2 regions of the Gordonia aquimaris genome follow, and region 2 is predicted to be linked to the other one. Evidence: riboswitches for the same ligand, from Rfam matches in the RefSeq annotation. Region 2 holds a riboswitch; the other holds the start of a gene.

Region 1 (4,420 bases), on a different contig from region 2:
CGAGGCGGGACTGCTCATCCCCGACGAGAACGGCGACGAGGACGCTCCCGCGGAGGCCAAAGAGGACGAGGTCGAGAAGTTCAAGGAATTCCTCGACAACGTCTCGCCGGACGACTTCAAGGCGAGCGGCGGGGCGTAGCGCGTTGATGGCGCCCAACGCTGGATCGGTTGCCGAGAACAGGGGCGAACGACCCAGATCACGGAACGGACACCGCCGGGTCACTGTTTGCTCGATCTCAAGTAGAGGTTGAGGTTACAGGGCGAGTCGCGTTGATTCCGCCCTCGCGGGCCGCATACCGTCGACACGTCGCCCGAATTGAGCGGGGACGAAGGATGATCGTCTGTCAGGCGCGTACTGTTGTAGCAGTCTCGAGGGAAACCTCGAGCTGACGTGTCTGTCGAGTCGATCCTGGCGTTGCGAGGGAGTCTGCAGTGGGCGATCAGCCGTTCGACGACGAAATGCCGTCACCGACCGAGGTGACCGCGGCCGACGGCGAGGTCGACAGCGACCGCACCGGGGCGTCGAACTCGGGTGCCGCCACGCAGGGCAGTCTCGATGACATCGCGCCCGGCATCTTTCCCAACGACACCGTGCCGGACGAGCTGGTGGGCTATCGCGTGCCCAGTGCGTGCCAGATCGCCGGAATCACCTATCGGCAGCTCGACTACTGGGCCCGCACGTCGCTGGTGGTGCCGTCCATTCGCGGCGCGGCAGGGTCGGGCAGCCAGCGTCTGTACTCGTTCAAGGACATCTTGGTCCTCAAGATCGTGAAGCGATTGCTCGACACCGGGATCTCGCTCCAGAACATCCGGGTCGCGGTCGACCACCTACGTCAGCGTGGGGTGGAGGATCTGGCCCGCATCACCCTGTTCTCCGACGGCACCACGGTCTATGAGTGCACCTCGGCGGAAGAGGTCGTCGACTTACTGCAAGGTGGCCAGGGCGTCTTCGGGATCGCTGTCAGCGGTGCCATGCGTGAACTGACCGGAACCATCGCCGACTTCCCCGGCGAGCGGGCCGATGGCGGTGTCACCGAGACCGCGCCAGAAGACGAACTGGCCGCGCGGCGCAAGAATCGGACCCGTCGGACCGGCTAGAGCCCTCGGGCCGGTCAGGGTGCCGAGGCATCAGCGGCCCATGCACTCCTGCCGGACCGATCGGCGCAGTGTGGCGCAGCGTCAATCCATCGGCGAAACCCGGATGAGGTTGCCGTCCGGATCGGCGGCCACGAATGTTCGGCCGAAGACGTCGTCATAAGGCTCCTGCACCACTCGGACACCTGCCGCCGCCCACCGCGCATGGATCGCGTCGATCGCGGACGCCGCGCCGGGAATCATCAGCCCGACCTCGCACGTGCGCGGGGTGGCAGGAACCGCGTGGTCACTACGACCGGTCCACAGGGCGAACAGAACCCCGGGTGCGACCTCGAAGGCGACATAGCGAGGACTCACGAATTTCGGCTGTACATCGAACAATTCGCAGTAGAACGTGGTTGCGGCCTCAGCGTCGCGGACGTAGATCAGAAACAGGTTCGGTGCGGGCATCAGGGCGCTCCTCGGGTCGTGGGTGATGACGCCACGCCAGTAGATCAGCGAATCACGACATCGACTGTCAGGTTTTGTCGGGCCGGATCGCGTCGTCGCCGGAGACGGGCGACCTGCGCCGTGGTCATGCCCACGTATACTGAGGTCGCGCCGCTGCGTCTCGGGAGAGAGTCACCGCCACATGGGCGGAGGCCGCCGAAGGAGCAACACCTCCTCGTCAAACTCTCAGGCACCCAGGACCGTGATGTTGACGGCGTCTCTGGAAAGTGAGTCGGGGCAACCCGGCTCCGCCCACGGTGAAAGGTCGACTACCGGCCGAATCTCTCAGGCGCCCAGCTGTCCGTTCGCGGATCGACAGGCATGACAGAGGGGGAGGGCCGCAGACCGCCGAGAGGTTGACCTGTCATGCCCGCCACGCCCGTCTCTGCCGCCTTCGTCGATCGCCACGTCGGCCCGAATGCCACCGAGACCGAACGTATCCTCGCCGCGATCGGCATCTCGTCTCTCGATGAACTCGCCGCCCGGGTGGTCCCGGCGGTCATCGCCGATGAGCCGGACTCCAACGGTCTGCAGTCGTTGCCGCCCGCGGTCAGCGAGCACGACGTGCACGAACAACTCGCCCACCTCGCGGACCGCAACACCGTCGCCCGCTCCATGATCGGGCTGGGCTACCACGACACCCATACCCCGCCGGTGATCCTGCGCAACGTGCTGGAGAACCCTGCGTGGTACACCGCCTATACGCCCTATCAGCCCGAGATCAGCCAGGGTCGGCTCGAAGCGTTGCTCAACTTCCAGACCATGGTCGCGGATCTGACCGGGATGGAGGTCGCCAACGCATCGATGCTCGACGAGGCGACCGCTGCGGCCGAGGCGATGACGTTGCTGAGACGTGCAGGCAAGTCCCGATCACCACGGTTGGTGGTCGATGCCGACCTCTTCCCACAGACGCGCGCCGTGATCGACACCCGCGCTCAACCGCTCGGGATCGAGGTCGTCGAGGCCTCGCTGCATCCCGCGATGCCGGACTGCGGTCTGCCCGAGGGAGACTTCTTCGGTGTGATCATGCAGGCACCCGGGGCGTCGGGCCGCATCCTGGATGTCGGCCCCGTCATCGACGCCGCGCATGCGCGCGGGGCTCTGGTCGCGGTGGGGGCCGACTTGCTGGCAGCGACCCTGATCACGCCACCGGGTGAGTTGGGCGCGGATGTCTGCTTCGGCACCACCCAGCGCTTCGGCGTGCCGATGGGATTCGGTGGACCGCACGCCGGCTACCTGTGTGTGCGTTCGACGCATGCGCGTCAACTGCCCGGCCGTCTGGTGGGTGTTTCGAAGGATGCCGACGGCAATCTCGCTTACCGCCTGTCGTTGCAGACCCGGGAACAACACATCCGGCGTGAGAAGGCGACCAGCAACATCTGCACCGCGCAGGTGCTCCTGGCGGTGGTGGCCGCGATGTACGCGTCCTATCACGGGGCCGACGGATTGCGGGCGATCGCTCGTCGCGTCCACGAACATGCGGTGTTCCTGGCCGACAGTCTCACCGTTGCGGGGTTTTCCATCGCCCACTCGTCGTTCTTCGACACGATCGTGGTTCGCGCACCCGGGCAGGCCGACAGCGTGATCGCACATGCCAAGCGCGAGAACGTGAACCTGCGGCGGATCGACGGCGACACCGTGGGTATCGCGTGCGACGAGACCACCACCGCAGCCGATCTCGCTGTGGTGCTGCGTGCGTTCAGCGCCGAAGGAGTTCGCCGACATGCATTTTCGCAGCCGATCGAGACCCGTGACACCGAATTCCTGACGCATCCGGCGTTCAACAGGTACCGCACCGAAACGGCGATGCTGCGCTATCTGCGTGCGCTCTCCGACAAGGACATCGCGCTCGATCGCAGCATGATCCCACTGGGTTCGTGCACCATGAAGCTCAATGCCACCGCGGAGATGGAACCGATCACCTGGCCCGGCTTCGCGCGCCTGCACCCGTTTGCCCCGGCGGCCGACACGGTCGGCATCCGCGAGGTGATCTCCACCCTGGAGGACTGGCTGGTCGCCGTCACCGGCTATGACCGGGTGAGCGTGCAGCCCAACGCGGGCTCGCAGGGCGAGTTCGCCGGGTTGCTGGCGATCCGCCGATACCATCTCGGGCGCGGTGACACCGGCCGCGACGTGTGCCTGATCCCATCGAGCGCGCACGGCACCAACGCCGCATCGGCGGTCATGGCCGGGCTGCGCGTGGTGGTGGTCGGTTGCCGAGAGAACGGCGACGTCGACGTCGACGATCTGCGCGCCAAAATCGACAAACACCGGGATGCGCTGGCCGCCATCATGATCACCTACCCATCGACCCATGGCGTCTTCGAGCACGACATCGAGGAGATCTGTGCGGCCGTGCACGATGCGGGCGGCCAGGTGTATGTGGACGGTGCGAATCTGAACGCCCTGGTGGGTGTGGCCCGTCCAGGACGATTCGGCGGCGACGTGAGTCACCTGAACCTGCACAAGACCTTCTGCATCCCGCACGGGGGTGGCGGTCCGGGTGTGGGGCCGGTCGCGGTGCGGTCTCACCTCGCGCCGTATCTGCCCGGTCATCCCCTCGCCGACGACCTCCCCGGGGACTCGACGATCTCGGCGGCGCCGTACGGATCGGCCTCGATCCTGCCGATCACCTACGCCTACATTGCGATGATGGGCGCCGACGGGCTGCGTCGAGCCACCCTCACCGCGATCGCCTCGGCCAACTACATCGCGCGGCGTCTCGGGGATCATTACCCGGTGCTGTATGCTGGCGAGAATGGTCTGGTCGCCCACGAGTGCATCCTCGACCTTCGGCCGTTGACGAAGGAGACCGGCGTCACCGTCGACGATGTGG
Region 2 (4,420 bases):
GGGGACCGGTGGCGGCGATCATCATGCCCTCCACCATGTTGTCGTGCAGCCAGTTGGAGACGTAGCCGCCGTTGACCCGCTTGACGGTGATGGACAGAGTGCCCGGACGGGTCGGAGGCGAGGAGATGCTGTAGCACCGCTGGATGGGGCGTCCGTCGATCTCCACCGACAACGACAGGAACTGGCCGGGTGCGAATGCGAAGGTGTGTGAGTCGTCGGAGGCTTCGGGCCCGGTGGAGAACTCCGGTGCACCGCCGGCGATGCGGAAGCTGAACGTGGTCATGTCGCGGGTGGTCTCCGCCCGGGACACGCACTGCAGGAAGATGTCGTCGGCCATGATGATCGGTCACGCACTCGCGGCGTCGGTGACGTGGGAGCTCGGCACGCCCAGACGATCGCGCAGGGTGGTGACGTACCAGTTGATGAATGCCTCCACCTGGAACTCCGACGGGCCGTAGGGACCGGGAACGTAGGCGGGACTGCTGATGCCCTGATGTGCGAGTGCGACGAGGTCGGCGTCCTGCCGGTTGGTGGTCTCCCACATGCCGGTGAGATGGTCGAGGTCATAGTCGACGCCCTCCTCGGCGTCGCGATGGACCAGCCAGGTGGTGCGGACCAGTGTCTTGTCCGCGGCGACGGGGATCACCGAGAACAGCAGTGCGTGATCGCTCGTCACGTGCAGCCACATGTTGGGTTGCAGGTGCATGGAGAGCCGGCCGAGCTGCGCTTCGGGGATGTCGGTCAACAGCCGGCCGCAGGCGGCGGTGCCGTCCAGGGTGAAGGACTCGCCGGCGAGATCGAGAGCTTCTCGCTCGATGTGGAAACCCGTTGGGCGGGTGTCGAGTTGCTCGATGCGGGGGTAGGGGAGACCCCGCCGATCCCAGATCTCGATCTGCGCCGCGGTGGCCCGCCGGTAGCGATCGAAGACCGGTGCGAGCCGGCTGGGGATGGCGTCGGTGCTGCTGTAGCCCCAGGTGGGGAAGAACACGTTGAGCAGTTCGGGATGTCCGCCGCAGTGGTAGCACTCGCGGTTGTTCTCCATGGCGAGTTTCCAGTTGCCGTTCTCGACGAGGTCGGTTTGTTTGGCCACCTTCGCTTCGGCGAGGCGGTGCGGTGCCAGGTACGGCTCGACGATGCCGGCCACCTCGTCGATGTCGTTGGGAGGTTCGTCGGCGAGGCAGATGAACACGAGTCCGGCGATCGTGCGGACGTGGACCGAACGCAGCGAGTAGCAGGACTTGTCGAAGCCGGGCGCCTGCGCGTCGGCGAACTCGAGGCGGCCGTCCATGCCATAGGTCCAGGAGTGATAGCTGCACACGATGGTGCCGGTGGAGCCGTTCGGTTCGGTGAGCAGACGCGCGCCGCGGTGACGGCACACATTGTGATGGGCTCGGACTCGGCCGTGGTCATCGCGCGCGACGATCACCGACCGTGAGCCGAAGGCGATGGTCACGTAGTCGCCGGGCTCGCTGATCTCGGCCTCTGTTGCGACGAAAAGCCAAGACTTGGAGAAGATCTCGTCGAGATCGAGATCGAAGAAGTCGTCGCTCACATAGAAGGGCGCGGCGAGGCTCTCGCCGTGCACGCGTTCGGTGAGCAGGGCGTGGGTGCCGGGTGCCGGGGCGCTGGTGGCGGTACGCGCAACGAATGGTGCGGTCATCAGCGGTGGATGCCTCTCTGCACAGGTCCTGAGGTGGAGGATCGGAGATGGGTTGCAGCACAAGATCACTGAGGGCAGGAATGGGTTCCGGCCGACAGTGGGCTCTGATCGGGGTGGTGATCGAGGAGAATGTTCAAATGTTGCGTGATACGCAACGATGCGCATCCTATGCAACAAGTGTGCGTTCCAGCTCTTGCGCTGTCAAGCCGTACATGCCACTGTTTTCTTCAGCCGCAGACGTGTGCGGGAGATCATCGCGGGACACCGCGACGCCGAAGGAGCAACCACCTCCCGGGAATCTCTCAGGCCCAGGTACCGCACGCCGAGGCAACTCTGGAGACGAATCCGACGACGATGCCGGATTGACCGAAGGTGGCCACCGCTGGTGGCGCAAACTCTCAGGTGAACGGACAGAGCAGGGAGGATCGGACCGGCACTCGCCCGTCCGGCGACAATCGGAGCACGCATATGTCTGCTTTCCACTCGAATCCGCGCCCCACCGACCTGTCCTCGGCGCTGCTGTCCGAACCGCTCGCCGACTTCGATCCCGAGATCGATGCCCTCATCGCGGCCGAGCTCGGCCGGCAGCGCGCCGGGCTGGAGATGATCGCCTCGGAAAATCACGCCCCACTGGCCGTCATGCAGGCGCAGGGCAGCGTGCTGACCAACAAGTACGCGGAGGGCTACCCCGGACGCCGCTATTACGGCGGCTGCGAGCACGTCGATCGGATCGAACACCTCGCCATGGAGCGGCTCAAGGCCCTGTTCGGCGCGGCCTTCGTCAATGTGCAACCCCATTCCGGGGCGCAGGCGAACGCCGCGGTGATGCACGCCCTGATGAATCCGGGCGACAAACTCCTGGGCTTGTCGCTCGCCGACGGCGGACATCTCACCCACGGCATGCGGATCAACTTCTCCGGCCGGCTCTACGACGTCGCGTCCTATGGGGTGTCGCAGGACACACATCGGATCGACATGGCCGAGGTGGCCGAACTCGCGCGTGAGCATCGGCCGGCGGTGATCGTCGCGGGCTGGTCGGCTCACCCCCGCCACCTCGATTTCGCGCGCTTCCGGCAGATCGCCGACGAGGTGGGCGCCTACCTGATGGTCGACATGGCCCATGTCGCGGGTCTGGTTGCGGCGGGTCTGCATCCGTCGCCGATACCGCATGCACACGTGGTCACCTCCACGACCCACAAGACGCTCGGCGGACCGCGTGGCGGGGTCATTCTGACCAACGATGCGGCACTGGCGAAGAAGATCGACAGCGCGGTGTTCCCCGGCCAGCAGGGCGGTCCGCTCGAGCACGTCATCGCCGCCAAGGCCACCGCATTCCGGATGGCCGCGACCGCGGAGTTCGCCGAGCGCCAGCAGCGGTGTCTGGTCGGTGCGCAGCTCATCGCCGAGCGACTCGGACGCGCCGACGCGGCCGCCGCCGGGATCTCCGTGGTGACCGGCGGCACCGACGTCCATCTGGTGCTCGTCGATCTGCGCGACTCGCCCCTCGACGGCCGGCAGGCCGAAGATCTCCTGGCGCAGGTGGGGATCACGGTGAACCGCAACGCGGTACCGCGCGACCCACGTCCGCCCATGGTCACCTCGGGGCTTCGTATCGGCACTCCGGCGCTCGCCGCCCGGGGGTTCGACCGGGACGCCTTCGCGGCCGCCGCCGAGATCATCGCGCGCGTGCTGATCGACGCCGCCGACGCCGACGTGTCGGGCCTGACTGACCGGGTCCGAGCCCTGGCCGAGGCACATCCCCTCTACGTGGAGATGGTGCCGGGACGCCTCGAGATGCCCGGGACATCCGAGGCGGCGACCAGCTACGCGGCAGTGACCAGCTACGTGACAGCGGGGGCGGCACGATGACCGTCAGCGTGTTCGATCTCTTCTCGATCGGTGTCGGACCGTCGAGTTCACACACCGTCGGCCCGATGCGGGCGGCGCAGCGGTTCGTCGGCGGCCTCGCCGCAGCCGGGGATCTGCTCGAGGTGGACCGACTCGAGGTGGAGCTGTTCGGCTCGCTGGCGGCCACCGGCGCCGGTCACGGCACGTTGAGCGCGATCCTGCTCGGTCTCGAAGCACACCGGCCGGAGACCATCACCGCCGACACCAAGTCGGAGCGGCTCGAGGCGATAGATCGCACCGGCCGAATCCGTCTCGGCGGGTTCGTCGACTTCGCCTACACCGAACGCGACATCCGGCTGCATCCCGGTCGGGTACTGCCCCGACATCCCAATGCGGTGGAGTTCCGAGCGCTGGGGCGCGACGGGAGATGTCTGGCCGACGAGTGCTACTACTCCGTCGGTGGCGGATTCGTGGTCGTCGACGGCGAACCGGACGATGCCACTGCGACGGGCGACGTGCCGCACCCGTACGGTTCGGCGGGCGAACTGCTCGCGGTCTGCGCCGAGCGCGGATGGTCGATCGCCGAGGTCGCCCAGCGCAATGAGACCGTCACCCGGTCGACCGACGACGTCCGCGACGGACTGCTGCACATCTGGACGGTGATGGACCAGTGCGTGCGGCGCGGGGTCACCACCGACGGCGAACTACCTGGTGGTCTCCGGGTCCGTCGGCGCGCGAAACAGTGGCGCGACGAGTTGATGCTCGAGGACCCGCTGCGATCGATGACCTACGCCGAGGACTGGGTCAACCTGGTGGCGCTGGCCGTCAACGAGGAGAACGCCGCCGGCGGGCGGGTGGTGACCGCACCCACCAACGGCGCCGCCGGGATCGTGCCGGCGGTCATGCATTACG

Evidence for each region. Region 2 has a riboswitch for glycine ahead of glyA (serine hydroxymethyltransferase). Riboswitches for the same ligand answer to the same signal wherever they lie in the genome.
Region 1: linked by a shared signal. The riboswitch ahead of gcvP (aminomethyl-transferring glycine dehydrogenase) and the one ahead of glyA (serine hydroxymethyltransferase) in region 2 are both predicted to bind glycine.

The regions. Positions count from the first base shown of each region.
Region 1 covers NZ_JAPKFM010000007.1:112,262-116,681, reverse strand. Annotated here, with positions in the region: gene OSB52_RS09430 (bifunctional nuclease family protein) at 1-139, shown strand, start outside; gene OSB52_RS09425 (MerR family transcriptional regulator) at 433-1,098, shown strand; gene OSB52_RS09420 (VOC family protein) at 1,180-1,545, opposite strand; glycine riboswitch at 1,697-1,797, shown strand; gene gcvP (aminomethyl-transferring glycine dehydrogenase) at 1,951-4,420, shown strand, end outside.
Region 2 covers NZ_JAPKFM010000021.1:45,083-49,502, reverse strand. Annotated here, with positions in the region: gene OSB52_RS17960 (FAD-binding oxidoreductase) at 1-337, opposite strand, end outside; gene OSB52_RS17955 (aromatic ring-hydroxylating oxygenase subunit alpha) at 347-1,660, opposite strand; glycine riboswitch at 1,895-1,988, shown strand; glycine riboswitch at 1,989-2,084, shown strand; gene glyA (serine hydroxymethyltransferase) at 2,129-3,529, shown strand; gene OSB52_RS17945 (L-serine ammonia-lyase) at 3,526-4,420, shown strand, end outside.